Peribacillus sp. FSL E2-0218: one gene and its partner. The protein of the gene in region 1 interacts with the protein of each later gene in a pairwise test. Links are inferred from orthologs where the notes say so. Each region holds a gene or a part of one and is shown in the gene's direction. Other genes may lie near its edges. The genes, in order: ezrA and ftsA.

What was found.
Region 2: the proteins of ezrA (region 1) and ftsA interact in binary tests that used the Bacillus subtilis proteins (3 or more experiments, as listed by UniProt). The link is inferred for Peribacillus sp. FSL E2-0218 from one-to-one orthologs.

The regions. Positions count from the first base shown.
Region 1 is NZ_CP150304.1:3,698,612-3,705,702, reverse strand. Bases 3,755-6,734 are described here. They hold ezrA (septation ring formation regulator EzrA), read left to right. Parts: upstream 3,755-4,387; coding sequence 4,388-6,082; downstream 6,083-6,734. Other genes in these bases: MHI53_RS17805 (cysteine desulfurase family protein), read left to right, coding at 6,293-6,734; hisJ (histidinol-phosphatase HisJ), read right to left, coding at 3,755-4,219. Also shown: MHI53_RS17830 (diguanylate cyclase), read left to right, coding at 219-2,096; MHI53_RS17825 (GAF domain-containing protein), read right to left, coding at 2,134-2,613; forespore capture DNA-binding protein RefZ, read left to right, coding at 2,769-3,413; more of hisJ, read right to left, coding at 3,416-3,754; more of MHI53_RS17805, read left to right, coding at 6,735-7,091. UniProt on the Bacillus subtilis protein: Negative regulator of FtsZ ring formation; modulates the frequency and position of FtsZ ring formation. Inhibits FtsZ ring formation at polar sites. Interacts either with FtsZ or with one of its binding partners to promote depolymerization.
Region 2 is NZ_CP150304.1:1,620,029-1,627,072, forward strand. The notes cover bases 2,968-5,900. They hold ftsA (cell division protein FtsA), read left to right. Parts: upstream 2,968-3,749; coding sequence 3,750-5,051; downstream 5,052-5,900. Other genes in these bases: MHI53_RS07830 (DUF881 domain-containing protein), read left to right, coding at 2,968-3,139; MHI53_RS07835 (small basic family protein), read left to right, coding at 3,139-3,504; ftsZ (cell division protein FtsZ), read left to right, coding at 5,096-5,900. Also shown: murB (UDP-N-acetylmuramate dehydrogenase), read left to right, coding at 1-793; MHI53_RS07820 (FtsQ-type POTRA domain-containing protein), read left to right, coding at 925-1,707; MHI53_RS07825 (DUF881 domain-containing protein), read left to right, coding at 1,694-2,386; more of MHI53_RS07830, read left to right, coding at 2,429-2,967; more of ftsZ, read left to right, coding at 5,901-6,253; sigma-E processing peptidase SpoIIGA, read left to right, coding at 6,674-7,044. UniProt on the Bacillus subtilis protein: Cell division protein that is required for the assembly of the Z ring. May serve as a membrane anchor for the Z ring. Binds and hydrolyzes ATP. Also involved in sporulation.

The DNA.
Region 1 (7,091 bases):
ATACTATTATTAGGGAGGAATTTTTCATAGTGAGCGTTATAATGAAGTAATGAGTATAAAACATAATTACATGGGTGGTTTTCCCTTTTCATTGGGACCCCTAATTATATGTTATTTGCATGGTCTGATCCCGGTTTCTTTGCATCGATTCAACTTTCGGATATGATGAAATCTCAGGTTCTCTTAAAAAAATAGGCTGTAATATAGGGATGATAAAGATGAAGAATAAAACAGCTCAGATATTAAATCAATTAAGGATGCTCTTCTTTCAACATATGCAAAATAGAAAGGGTGAACTTCATGACGCGACGTTTTTGGAGACCTTTTTATTGGATACAAAAGAATTGCTGGAGATGGAAGAGGTCACGTTCTTTAAATTCGATGAGTGGAAGCAGCAATTCTATAAAGAAGCCTCGACTGGAAGCCTTCACGACTATATCATGGAAGCCCCTGTTCAGGAGTATATTCAATTATTATGGAGAGAACAAGTTGGTGATGGGGATGGAATGGTCCGCATGCAAGCGGGAGCCCTGGATATTCATGTCGTCATCCCCCTTTGGGATAACGGGAAGGTGATCGGCGTGACGGCATTTAAAGAACGGGAAGCCAGCGCCCTTTCCAGCCTGACGTTGGAGGAAGGCTCCATCTTTGCTAATGAATTCACGATCATCTTGAAAACCGCTTTATCCATTTCAAAGATATCGGACGATGAAAGGCGGTATAAACAACTTTTCAAGGTTACTGAAAAGTTCCATTCTTCCATGAGCAGGGATGCGGTACTGGGGGAGATCATCGCTACTTTACATACCGTGTATCCGACATTCGAGTATTTCCTGTTACTTTCGCATGATCATGACGGCCATGAAAACTTGCCGATCAAGGAACTCGAATATGATAGTGATAATGTGGCTGCTTTGCAAGCCTATGTATCGGGCAATATGGAATTCGAAGATCAGCCTTCCGAAAATCAATCCATTCTATATGCGCCATTAAAGGGGAAACAGGGAGTCTATGGAGTGCTTCAGGTCATTGCTCCTAAAACCCTCACTTTCCCGAAGCAGGAAATCGAGTTTATCTCATTGCTTGCCAATACGGCCGGGAGCGCCTTGGAGAACGCCCAGCTGTATCAACAATCCAAACGGCTTGTTGCGGACCTGCAGCTAATAAATGAGATATCCCGCCATTTGAATTCCAATCTGCGCCTGGATGAAACGATGGAATATATGAAGCGGCAGATCATCACATCCTTTCATGCGGAACAAGTTGGCTTTTTGACGCTTGATCTGGATGACGCGGGGGCAATCCTCTCTGGCAGCTCGGATTTCTTTGATTCAGAGGGAGCGGGCCTTTATGTCTCATTCCTGATCGATAGGCTCGGGAGTGAGAAGGAATCGCTTTTCATCGGTGATCTAAGGGTACATCGCCCGGAAGCAGAGATACGGTATCGTTCCCTGATGGCCGTACCGATGATGAAAGGGGATGAAGTCAAGGGCTTCGCCGTCATCCTCCATACGGAGGCCTATTTCTTTTCGTTCGAAATGTTCAAGTTGCTGCAATCCCTCATCCATCACTCCAGCATGGCGATGGCCAATTCGATTCTGCGGGAAGAACTTGAAAAAATGGTCATTACCGATCATCTGACACAGCTGTATTCCAGGGGATTCCTTGATGAAAAAATGTCTAGATCGCTTGAAAAGGATGAAGGGGGAGCATTCATCATGATCGATATCGATAACTTCAAAAGGATAAATGATACATACGGTCATCAGGTTGGCGATGAAATTCTGATCCAAGTGGCGCACCTTCTCCAGCATAATATTCGTGATCATGATATAGGGGCAAGGTGGGGCGGGGAAGAGCTTGCTATCTACTTGCCATGTGAATCTTTGGAAACGGGCATTCGAATTGCCGAACGGCTGAAGGATAAAGTGAGGGATATTTCCAATCCGGGTGTAACGATCTCGGCAGGCGTGTCCCATTGGGGGAAAGGGCGTCCTGATAGTGTGAAGGAAATCGTCAAAAGGGCCGATGAAGCGTTATATAGCGCGAAGAATTCTGGCAAGGACCGGGTGCATGTGCATGGAGTCCTGCTATGAAAAAGGGAGCAGCTTGCATGAGCCGCTCCCTTTCATGTTATAAATGCTTGGAAAGGATCTCAGCGAACTTCTCGAGTCCCTGCTGATCGATTTCGTCAAATCTGTTCGTGATCGGGCTGTCGATATCGAGCACACCGATCAAATTGCCTTCCTGCATGAGAGGTATGACAATTTCAGATCGCGATGCTGCATCACAGGCAATATGTCCAGGGAATTGATGGACGTCCTCGATGCGCAAGGTTTTTGCAGTGGCCGCGGATGTCCCGCATACGCCCCTGCCCATTGGGATGCGGACACATGCCGGAAGCCCTTGGAATGGTCCTAAGATCAATTGGTCTTCTTCGTATAGATAGAAGCCGACCCAATTGACTTCATCTAGAAACTGATTCAGTAAAGCCGCCGCATTGCTTAAATTGGCAATCCGGTTCGTTTCATCTTCAACTAAGGCGGAAAGTTGTTTTTGGACCAGTTCATAGTTTTTTTCTTTTTTTCCTTGATACATTTCGACATTAAACAAAAGCGTTCACCTGTCTTCCGCATATTTTTACAGCACATTCTAGCCATGTTGCTTGATTGTTGGGAAATTGTCGAGAACTAACTAAAGGATTCAGCCTCATTCGTGCAGAAATTAGTCCACAAGACTTGTCTCAAAGAAAGCGAGGGATTGCCTGAATGAATCGCCAAACGCCAACGAAACAAGCCATTGTCGAAGCTGCCCTGCATTTATTTCATTTGAAAGGTTACCATGCGACTTCAATCCGGGATATTGCCAATAAAGCGAAAGTGAACGCTGCAAATATTGCCTACTATTTCAAAAATAAGCAGGGGCTGCTGGAATTCTGTTTCACTTCCTATTTAGAAGACTATATCCTGGTCCTTGAGACGAACATGACCCTTCTCGACCTTAAAGGACCGCAGCAGTGCTTGCTGAATCTCGTGAAGGGCATACTCGCCTTCCAGAGGGAAAACTTCCTGGCTGCACGGTTCATCTATGGGGAATCCTCACTCGATTCCAATTTAAACCGGGAAATTCATTCGACTTATTTTACAAAAGAAAAGTCTTATTTTCAATATATTTTGGAACAGGGAATCAAGAACCGGAGCTTCCACTCGGTCTCGATCCCGATGTATTTGCTGCAGCTGAAGGGCCTGCTTACGGCCCCTGTCCTGCATACCCATTATGCGATGGATGTGCTTCATGTGTTTCCGCAGGAAGCCTATTACACGAATATTTATGCGAATGAAGTGGGACGGTTCCTTCAGGATACCCTTTTCATTGCAAAGGACCTCGAGCCACAGTTGGCGGGGCGGGCCTGAAGTTACCCATTGAACTCGGGAATCAATGCCTGGTAGCCCTGCCCCAAATCTTGGGCCTGATGGGCATCGGAACCATAAACGAGCGGAATGCCGAGAGCCATGGCGCGTCTGGCAAACCGTTCCGGCGGATACGGTTCGCCGCATAGCGGTTTAACAAGCCCGGCGCCATTATAATCCAATTGGTAGTTTTCTTTCTTGATCAAATCCAGCACCCTGTATACATGCTCGTCAAAATTCAATGCGGATGGATAGCGCTGCTGGAATTTATGGACCAGGGTGATATGTCCGATCCGTTTCGGCTTATATATGCCTAAATCAGCTTCGATCGATTTTTCTAATGTATCATAGTATTTGGCATATAGCGCTTCGACGGATCCTAGTGTTTTAGCGATCTGACCAAACTCATCTGCACTGAAATCGATGCAGTGCCAATTCTCGTGATTCTTGATGAAGTGGACGGAAAGTATGCTATCGTCCAGGAACTCCCCGGTTTCATCGAGGAATTCCTTTGTTGCTTTCTCATGGCCTTCGATAAAGTCGACTTCCAGTCCGATTTTGATCAAGATTTTGTCTTTATGGCGTTCCTTCAACACGCGGAGCTCCTGAAGGTAATCGAGGAGCAGGGCGGCGTCCATGCCACTGTCTTTTTCAGGTGTCGGGTCATGGAAATCCCTAGGTAAGGGTGCGTGCTCCGTAAATGTGATTTCCTTTAATCCCAGCTCGATTCCCCGCGTAATATATTCATTGAAAGTATCCGTAGAGCCGTGAGGGCAAAACGGAGTATGCACGTGACTATCAGCTTTCAAGGCCATTCCCTCCCAAAAAACAGGTATTTGTAGCAATTTTCTACAAAAAAATCATTTTTCTCATCAAAAATTATTGCTAACATGGTATCATAAAAGCATTAAATTTAACATTTTAAAAATTGATATATAATAGAGCAAGACTGTAAGGACTAGAACAGGGGGCCTAGCATGGAGTACATACTTGGGGTAATTGTATTAATTTTGATTTTCATCATTTGGGGTTATTTTTTCAAAAAGAGATATTTTAAAGAAATCGATCGACTGGAAACCTGGAAAATAAGCATCATGCACCGCCCCGTGCTGGAAGAGCTTTCTAAAGTCAAACAATTGAACATGACTGGTGAAACGGAGGAGATGTTCGAAAACTGGCGTATCGAATGGGACGCGATCATTACGGACCATATGCCGAAAGTCGAAGAGCTTTTATTCGATGCAGAGGAGTTTGTCGATAAGTACCGGTTCAGCCGTTCGAAAGAGGTACAGCACAAAATTACCGTCATGCTGAATGAAATTGAAGAAATGATCAAAAAGATCTTATATGAATTGAATGAACTCGTAGGCAGTGAAGAGAAGAATCGCTTGGAAATCGAGGATATTAAAGAATCCTACCGCCAACTGAAGAAATCATTGCTAGCACATAGACACAATTATGGGAAAGCGGCGGATAAGCTGGAAGGCTCCCTTGATGAAGTATTGCAGGTCCTGCAAAAGTATGAAGAAGAAACGGAAAACGGGAACTACTTGAATGCGAGGGAACTTGTTCTTTCGATAAAGGATAAACTTTCGATCCTGGCCGTCAAAATGGAGATGCTTCCAAAGTTATTGGTTGACAGCCAATCCGAGCTGCACGCCCAAATCAATGAATTAAAGGATGGGTATGAGGAGATGTCGGGACAGGGTTACCTGTTGAGCCATATCCATTTTCAGCAGGAAATATCAAGGCTTGAGGAGGAACTGGCGCTTTATAAAACGCAATTGGAAAATGCCGAAACGGAAACGGTCGAAAAAGGCATCAAAGATATGCATGAAAGCATCGATGTACTGTATGACCTTCTGGAAAAAGAGGTGCTCTCCAAACAGTATATCCTGAAAAATGATGAAGTCCTCAGGAAAACGATAAGTGACCTTGAATATGAAAATGATAAACTTAAAGTCGAAACGATACATGTCCAGCACACCTATCATCTGACTGAAAATGAGCTCGATGCACAGCGGAAAATGGAAAAGCAGATTGCCCAAATTTCGAAACGCCATCAATTGCTTGTTTTGAAGATGGAGGATAATGTGATGGCAAGCTCTTTAATCAGTGAAGAGATGCAGGGGCTTTTAGCACAGCTGAAAGAACTACAGGAGAACCAGAAAGACTTTACCGTTAAATTACAGGCGTTGCGGAAAGATGAAATGGACGCGAGGGATTCATTGGCTGAACTGAAGCGCAAACTGGTCGATACGGGCCGTTTAATTTCCAAAAGCAATATCCCTGGGCTGCCTGAAGAATATAAAGCGGTGCTCCAGGATGCCAAGGAAAGCATCGAGGACGTTCAAAATAAACTGGAAGAAAAGCCTCTTGATATGGCCGCTGTGTATATTTATTTAGAAAAAGCGGTTCAACAGGTGCATAAGGTCTACGAAAAGGCACATGAATTGATCGAGCATATGTATTTGGCCGAAAAGGTAATTCAATTCGGAAACCGTTATCGTAGCAGTCATGATACGGTTGCCGACAGCCTTAGGGAAGCAGAGGCGAAATTCCGCAGCTATGAATATCAAGCTGCATTGGAAACGGCAGCCACGGCGATTGAAAAGGTCGACCCCGGCAGCTTACGGAAAATTGGGGCGAATATCGAAGAAGTCCTATCTTAAAACCCGCCATGGCGGGTTTTTTTATTTGGGACACGATTGGCTATGGCTATGGCAGATTATCCACTTATTGCGTGTTCTTTCAAACCAGGACCATTGATTTACATTCTCTTTCAAATTCAATTATGTTAATATTAGTAGTTGCAACAGCAACGAATAAAATTATATGTAAAAGAATGACCATCATAGATACAAAACATGGAAGGTGAACCCATGATTTATTTTGACAATAGTGCAACAACCAAACCATATCCGGAAGTGATCGAATCATTCATGAAGATATCTTCTGATTATTTCGGCAATCCATCCTCGCTGCACGGGCTTGGGGTCCAAGCCGAAAAACTTCTGGCGGCAGCACGAAAGCAGGTTGCTGATTTATTGAAGGTAAAAGGCTCGGAAATATATTTCACTTCCGGGGGGACCGAAGGGAATAATCTCGCCATTAAAGGTGCAGCCCAATCTCAGATGAAACGGGGCAAACACATCATCACGACGGCGATTGAGCATCCATCTGTCGAAGATGCGTGTCAATCATTGACGAAATTGGGCTTTGAAATCACGATTCTACCTGTTAACGAATACGGGCAGATTGAAATGACTGACCTTAAAGGTGCATTGAGGGACGATACCATATTGGTTTCCGTCATGCATGTCAATAATGAGGTGGGCTCGATACAGCCGATTGCTGAAATAGGGAATTGGCTTAGGCAGTACCCTCAGGTGCTTTTTCATGTCGATAATGTACAGGGAGCAGGCAAGGTTCCTTTATCATTACGCGAAGCCCATGTTGATTTATGCACCTTTTCCGGTCACAAAATCCACGGCTTGAAGGGGACCGGCTTCCTTTACGTTCGTGACGGCGTTCGGATAGACCCGCTGTTTCACGGGGGCAACCAAGAAACGCAAATCAGGAGCGGCACCGAAAATGTCGCGGGGATTGTCGCCCTTTCCAAAGCTTTTCGTATTAGTATGAACAATCAATTGCTGTATCATGATAAGCTTGAAAAAATTA
Region 2 (7,044 bases), 2.1 Mb from region 1 along the record:
GCCATCTTCCGTTGAAAATATAGAAAAAACGATGCAGATCATCAAAGAGCATGCCATACCGTGGCGGGCTATTGGCAGGGGCTCCAACCTTCTTGTAAGTGATGGGGGAATTGAGGGTGCCGTGCTTAAATTGGGCAGAGGCCTTGATCATATCGAGATGAATGGAACGGAAATCAAAGCTGGAGCTGGTGTTTCACTTGTCAGCTTGTCTGTTCAGATCAGTAAAAAAGGCTATGCAGGATTGGAATTTGCCAGTGGGATACCAGGTTCCGTCGGCGGAGCTGTCTATATGAATGCCGGTGCACACGGTTCCGATATGAGTGAGATTCTCAAGGAAGCGCATGTTCTGTTTGAGGATGGTTCTTTAGCTTGGCTTTCGAAGGAGGAAATGGAGTTTTCTTATCGAACTTCCGTACTTCAAAAGAAAAGACCTGGTATCGTGTTGGAAGCCGTGTTCCAATTGACCGAGGGAGATAAAACCGAAATCGTTGCAAGAATGCAGGATAACAAAAATTACCGCAAGGATACGCAGCCGTATAACCTGCCATGTGCAGGCAGCATATTCCGGAATCCACTACCGCATCATGCCGGTAAATTAGTGGAAAATGCCGGTCTGAAGGGACACTCGATTGGCGGAGCGCAAATTTCCCCAATGCACGGTAACTTTATCGTCAACACGGGTAATGGGAGTGCAGCGGATGTTCAGGCCTTGATACAGCATGTGAAAGATACTGTATATGATAAATTTGAAGTTGAAATGGAAACAGAAGTCGAAATTATCGGCCGTAAATAATAGGATGCAATATATCCAAATTTTGTGTTATAATGTGTTACCTTTTAAAGTTTCATATAAACGGACTTAGAGTGTGTCGTGATTTCGTATTGTATAAAAACCATCCATTTTTTCAGGAAGAGGTGAAAGGGATGGAAAAGGGGAAAATCGTTTCCATTGAGGACCGCATCCCGAAATTAAAACAATTAAGAAAAAGCAAAGCAAACAAACGGCTGGTTCTGTTGCTTTCCCTTTTCTTCATTCTGGTTGCATGCGTACTATACTTCTTATCCCCGCTAAGCTATGTGAAAACCGTTCAGGTGGAAGGGAATCGATATACCACTTCCAAGCAAATCATTGAATTGAGCAAGGTGAAGAAAGATCGAAGCATTTGGAAGGTCGATACAGGGAAAGCGGCAGCCAATATTAAAAAAAACCAGGAAATAAAAAGTGCCAAGGTAACACCTGTATTTCCTAATTCGATTAAAATTACGGTATCCGAGCATAACAAGATGGCATACCTGTCCAATAATGGGAAGTATGCCCCCATTTTGGAGAACGGGACCGTCCTGGAGGAGTTAGCGACAGGGGAAATTCCAGTATATGCCCCGGTTTTAATTGGTTTCAAAGAGGGTAAAGCATTAAAGTTGCTCTTAGAAGAGCTGGATAAGCTTCCTGTCGAAATTCAAAATGCCATTTCGGAAATCCATTATGCTCCAACCAAAACCGACGCCTACCATATCGTCATGTTCATGAACGATGGGTTCGAAGTGAACGCGACAAGCCGGACGTTATTCGAGAAAATGATCCACTACCCATCAATCGTCAGTCAGTTGGATCCAAAGGTAAAGGGAGTCATCGATCTGGAAGTGGGTTCTTATTTTAAAGCGTATAAAAATGCGGAACAAAAGGAAGACACGAATGAGCAAAATTGATGGCAAACGGGTGGTGCTATCCCTCGTTTGCCTGGTGCTCGGATTTATGATTGCCTTCTCTTACAATCTGGCTAAGGATAATCGGGGAGTAAGTGAGGACAAGGCATGGAATCAAGAATATGAGCTTAGGCAGCAACTGATTGAACAAGAGACCAAGAACCGGGAATTTCAGAAGGAACTGCTTCAAAAGCAGGAAACCGTATCCAGGATAGAAAAAGATCTGGCCCAGGAAAAGCAGCAGTTTTTCAATTTGGCCAAAGATACGGAGAAATACCGGATGTTTCTCGGGAAAGTGAAGGTGACAGGTTCAGGCCTTCAGGTAACCCTTGACGATGGTGCGAATGTGGATCCGGCAGCCAATGTCAATAACTACTTGGTTCATGAACAGCATGTCTTCAAGGTTGTAAATGAATTATACATATCAGGTGCAGAGGCTGTTGCGATCAACGGTCAGAGATTGAACCATGATTCCTATATAATCTGTAATGGACCAGTCATCACAGTCGATGGACACCAGCATCCGGCTCCATTCATCATTACTGCAATCGGGGATCCGGATGTCCTGGGGGCTTCCCTCGACCTTCCTGGAGGCATAAAGGAACAGCTGGTTGACGAAAATATCATCTTTACTATGGAAAAGAAAAAGAATATCATGTTTGACCCCATTATTGGAGGGTGATCAGTTTCCTGGATTCGATGAAAGATTGGTGAGAGACTGGAAATGAAAAAAAAGCTTTCTTTTAGTTTGCTTACTTTGATTGCGGGCTTCATGCTCGCCATCCAATTCAATTTGGTGAATCAACCTGTCGTTTCCGATACAAGGGATATGTGGGAGCTGAAAAATGATTTATTGAAAGAACAGCAAGCACAAGTGGAATTGATAGATGGCATCAGTAAGCTCGAAGGGAAAGTAGCATCCTATGAAACCGAGAGAAATGAAAGCAAGGAAGAATTGCTGCGAAAGACCCTGACTGAATTAAAGACTGAAGCTGGTTTGACCGAAATAAAGGGTAAAGGTGTAATCGTGTCCATTCAACCGATTAAGGAAGGGATTTTACTTGGCAAGCGGATCGAGTATATTTCCCCGGTATTGTTAATCAGGCTCCTTAATGAAATGCATAGGTATGGGGCGGACGACATTTCCATAGCTGGTCAAAGGTACATAACGACATCGGTCATTCGTGATATAAATGGACAGCCGAAAATGGACGGATATCCGTTAACCGATTACCCGGTCGAACTGCTGGTAATGACGGATGATCCAAAGAAATTAAAGCAGCGTATTGAAGGCTCGGAACTAATGGATGATTTTTTCATCGATAACTTCGAATTGCAAATAAAGGTGCCTTCTCGTGAATTGACATTGCCTGCCTACCAAAATGATGTAAAAGTGGAACACATGATGCCCATCATGGATGGGGGGGATTCGTAATGTGGCTTCCAGTTTTTGGTCTCCTGATTGGGGTCACCCTCGGCTTTTTGGTCGATTTGGATATTCCCCATGAATATTCAAATTACCTTTCCATTGCCGTGCTCGCGGCTTTTGATACCTTATTTGGAGGCATCAGGGCCCATTTGCAAGGTCTTTATGATGAAGTCGTATTCGTAACCGGATTCTTCTTTAATATAATTCTTGCCGCAGGTTTGGCTTTTCTAGGTGTACATCTTGGTGTAGACTTATATTTAGCCGCTATCTTCGTATTCGGCGTAAGACTGTTTCAGAATATCGCCATGATCAGAAGAATACTGATTGAAAAATGGTCCGATTCCCGTAAAAAGCAGAAAAAAAATCTATAATTTTAAAGGGAATCACATCTTAAATGACGAATAGTTTATGCAGTATCCAGTTTAGCAGATTTCTCCATTATGACGAGAAGCGAACAATGTGCAGCTTAAAGTGAGAAATCTACGAAATGTACCGCTTATTATGACATTCACGAGTTGGTGAAATCAGTTCAGTTATTCTATAATGAATAGGTCTTTCGATATAAAAATGTTATTCTACTAAAACATGTATAAAACTGAAGGAGGTGCCATGGAGAATGAACAGCAATGAAATATACGTAAGTCTTGACATCGGTACATCCAGTGTAAAAGTTATCATTGGGGAAATGGTCAATGACACATTAAATATAATCGGTGTAGGAAATGTTAAATCAGAAGGGCTCAAAAAGGGCTCGATCGTCGGTATTGATGAAACCGTCCAATCCATCCAAAAGGCTGTCGAGCAAGCAGAACGTATGATAGGGATGGAGATAAAAAACGTAATCGTCGGCATAAGTGCAAATCACGTGACGCTGCAGCCTTGTCATGGGGTAGTAGCGGTATCCAGTGATAATAAAGAAATTACGGAGCATGACGTTTTCCGTGTTAGGGAAGCAGCGGAGTTAATTACGATCCCATCCGACAGGGAGATTATCGACGTGGTGCCCATCCATTACAAAGTTGATGAACTTGATGAGATCAGCGATCCAAGAGGCATGATCGGCGTTCGCTTGGAAATGAGAGGGATCTTAATCACAGGTCTTCGGACAATCTTACATAATACGCTGCGGTGTGTGGAAAGGGCTGGGTTAGAAATAACCGATATCGCCCTGCAGCCATTGGCGGCAGGTTCCCTTGTTTTATCCAAGGATGAAAGAGAACTTGGGGTGGCGCTTGTCGATATTGGCGGGGGTTCCACTACGCTGGCAATATTCGAACAAGGCTATTTACAATATACGTCTGTGATACCTATAGGCGGGGAAACACTTACGAAGGATCTTTCCATCGTTCTTAGGACAACGATGGAGGAGGCTGAGAAAATAAAAGTAAAGCATGGCCATGCCTTTTATGATGACGCGTCCGAAGATGAAGTATTCCAAATACCGATCATCGGCAGCGACCAGCAGCAGCCCTGCAATCAATTAATGCTTTCGGATATCATTGAAGCGAGATTGACCGAAATTTTCGAGTTGATTCAAGATGATTTGAGGAGACTTGGCTTTCAGGATATTCCAGGCGGTTTCGTATTGACCGGTGGCGTTGTCAAAATGCCGGGAGTCCTGGAGCTCGCTCAATATGTGTTCCAAAACCGTGTAAGGACGGCCGAACCGAATTACATCGGTGTCAGGGAACCCCAATATACGACTGCAGTCGGCTTGATTAAACATGCATGCAAGAAAGAGAGAATGCAAAAAAACACCGCTAATAAAACGCCTGTAGCAGCCGGTCAAACGCAAGAAGAGAATGACCAGCGCAGCCAAAAGGTTTCTCAGAAAAACAAAGAGAACGTAGCGGCTAAAAAACAAGGTGAAAAAGGTGAATCTAAATTCAAAAAAATCCTAGGTTACTTTTTTGAATAACAATCATTAAGAATCGGGAATTTCGTCAAAATAGGAGGATTGTCATGTTGGAGTTTGATTCTAATTTAGAACAATTAGCAACGATAAAAGTAATAGGTGTTGGCGGCGGCGGAAACAATGCGGTAAACAGAATGATCGAGCATGGCGTGCAAGGTGTTGAATTCATTTCTGTCAATACTGACGCCCAGGCTCTTAATCTATCAAAAGCTGAAATCAAAATGCAAATCGGCGGAAAGCTTACACGCGGATTGGGTGCTGGAGCCAATCCTGAAGTGGGGAAAAAGGCTGCTGAAGAAAGCAAAGAACAGATCGAAGAAGCGCTTAAGGGTGCCGATATGGTTTTCGTAACCGCTGGAATGGGTGGCGGAACCGGAACGGGAGCTGCTCCTGTCATCGCGGGCATTGCTAAAGATTTAGGCGCGCTTACCGTTGGTGTAGTCACACGTCCATTTACCTTTGAAGGCAGAAAACGGGCAACACAAGCACAAGGCGGCATTTCATCCATGAAGGAATCGGTCGATACACTGATCGTCATACCAAACGACCGTCTCCTTGAAATCGTCGATAAAAGCACTCCGATGCTTGAAGCTTTCCGTGAGGCCGACAATGTACTTCGTCAAGGTGTACAAGGGATTTCAGATTTAATTGCGGTTCCCGGTCTTATTAACCTGGACTTTGCCGATGTTAAGACCATCATGTCCAACAAAGGTTCGGCGCTTATGGGCATCGGGATTTCCTCAGGGGAAAACCGTGCGGCAGAAGCGGCGAAGAAAGCCATTTCCAGCCCGCTACTCGAAACATCGATTGATGGTGCCCAAGGCGTACTGATGAACATCACCGGCGGAACGAACTTAAGCCTCTTCGAAGTTCAGGAAGCAGCCGATATCGTCGCTACTGCATCCGATCAGGACGTAAACATGATTTTTGGTTCAGTCATCAACGAGAACCTTAAAGATGAAATCGTCGTGACGGTAATTGCAACAGGGTTTAACGAAGTGGAAGCTTCCATACGCCCTTCTGGACGTCCAACACTTGGACAGCAGCAGCAATCAAGGCCGCAGACACAGCAAGCGCCACAGACTAATGTGAAGCGTGAAGTGAAGCGGGAAGAAGTCAATGAGCAGCCTTCGCGCAATGCGAACCAAGGCGAAGAGGCTCTGGATATTCCAACTTTTCTCCGTAACCGCAATAGACGCCGTTAATATCACCGGCTAAAAAACCGTTCCCGCTGGGAACGGTTTTTTTTATGGCCCCGTTTTCAACTTCTTGCGGCTATCGCAAATATCTTCCAGGTTGAAACCTGGATAGGTTCTTGGATGATGTTTTAAATGATTTCTGCAAGGGAGCCGTTTCCGGGCTGGGACCTTCATTAATATAAAGGAAAAAGGGAGGGATCTCTGAAAATCTTAAACTTTTAAAACATAAATCGACAGAAGTAAAAGGGGGCAGGATAGTCTCTCGGAAAGTATTGGAAAATTTCAAGAGCTGTTTTTCTACAAAAAGGGTAAAAATGACTGAAAAACTCTTAAGTTTTCGGTACAAAAAGTGACACACTTTCCAAGGCCAGGTACGCTATACTTTTTGCTAGTGGAAGGTTAGTTCCTAAAGGGAGGGGAGGGTGTTTGACCTTATATTTAGATGTGATCTGGTTGTTGAATTGGTTATTTGACTGCCTCCTTTTATATGGGACCGCAATCATTCTCAAACGAAGGGTCGCTCTTTGGCGGGTATGCATCGGCGGGTTGATCGGTTCCTTCATTATCGTATTGGCATTCACTCCTTTTTATGCAATGGCGGACCGAGTGTACATGAAGATTTTTGTATCCCTGGTCATGGTGCTGGCCACCTTTGGATTTAATAGGTTAAAGCTTTTCATGAAATCGGTGGCCACTTTATACTTTGTGACGTTTTTATCTGGGGGAATCCTCCTGGGCCTTCATTATTTATTCGAATTTCAAATCGTAGCCAAAGACCCCGGTCAATATGCAGGAAT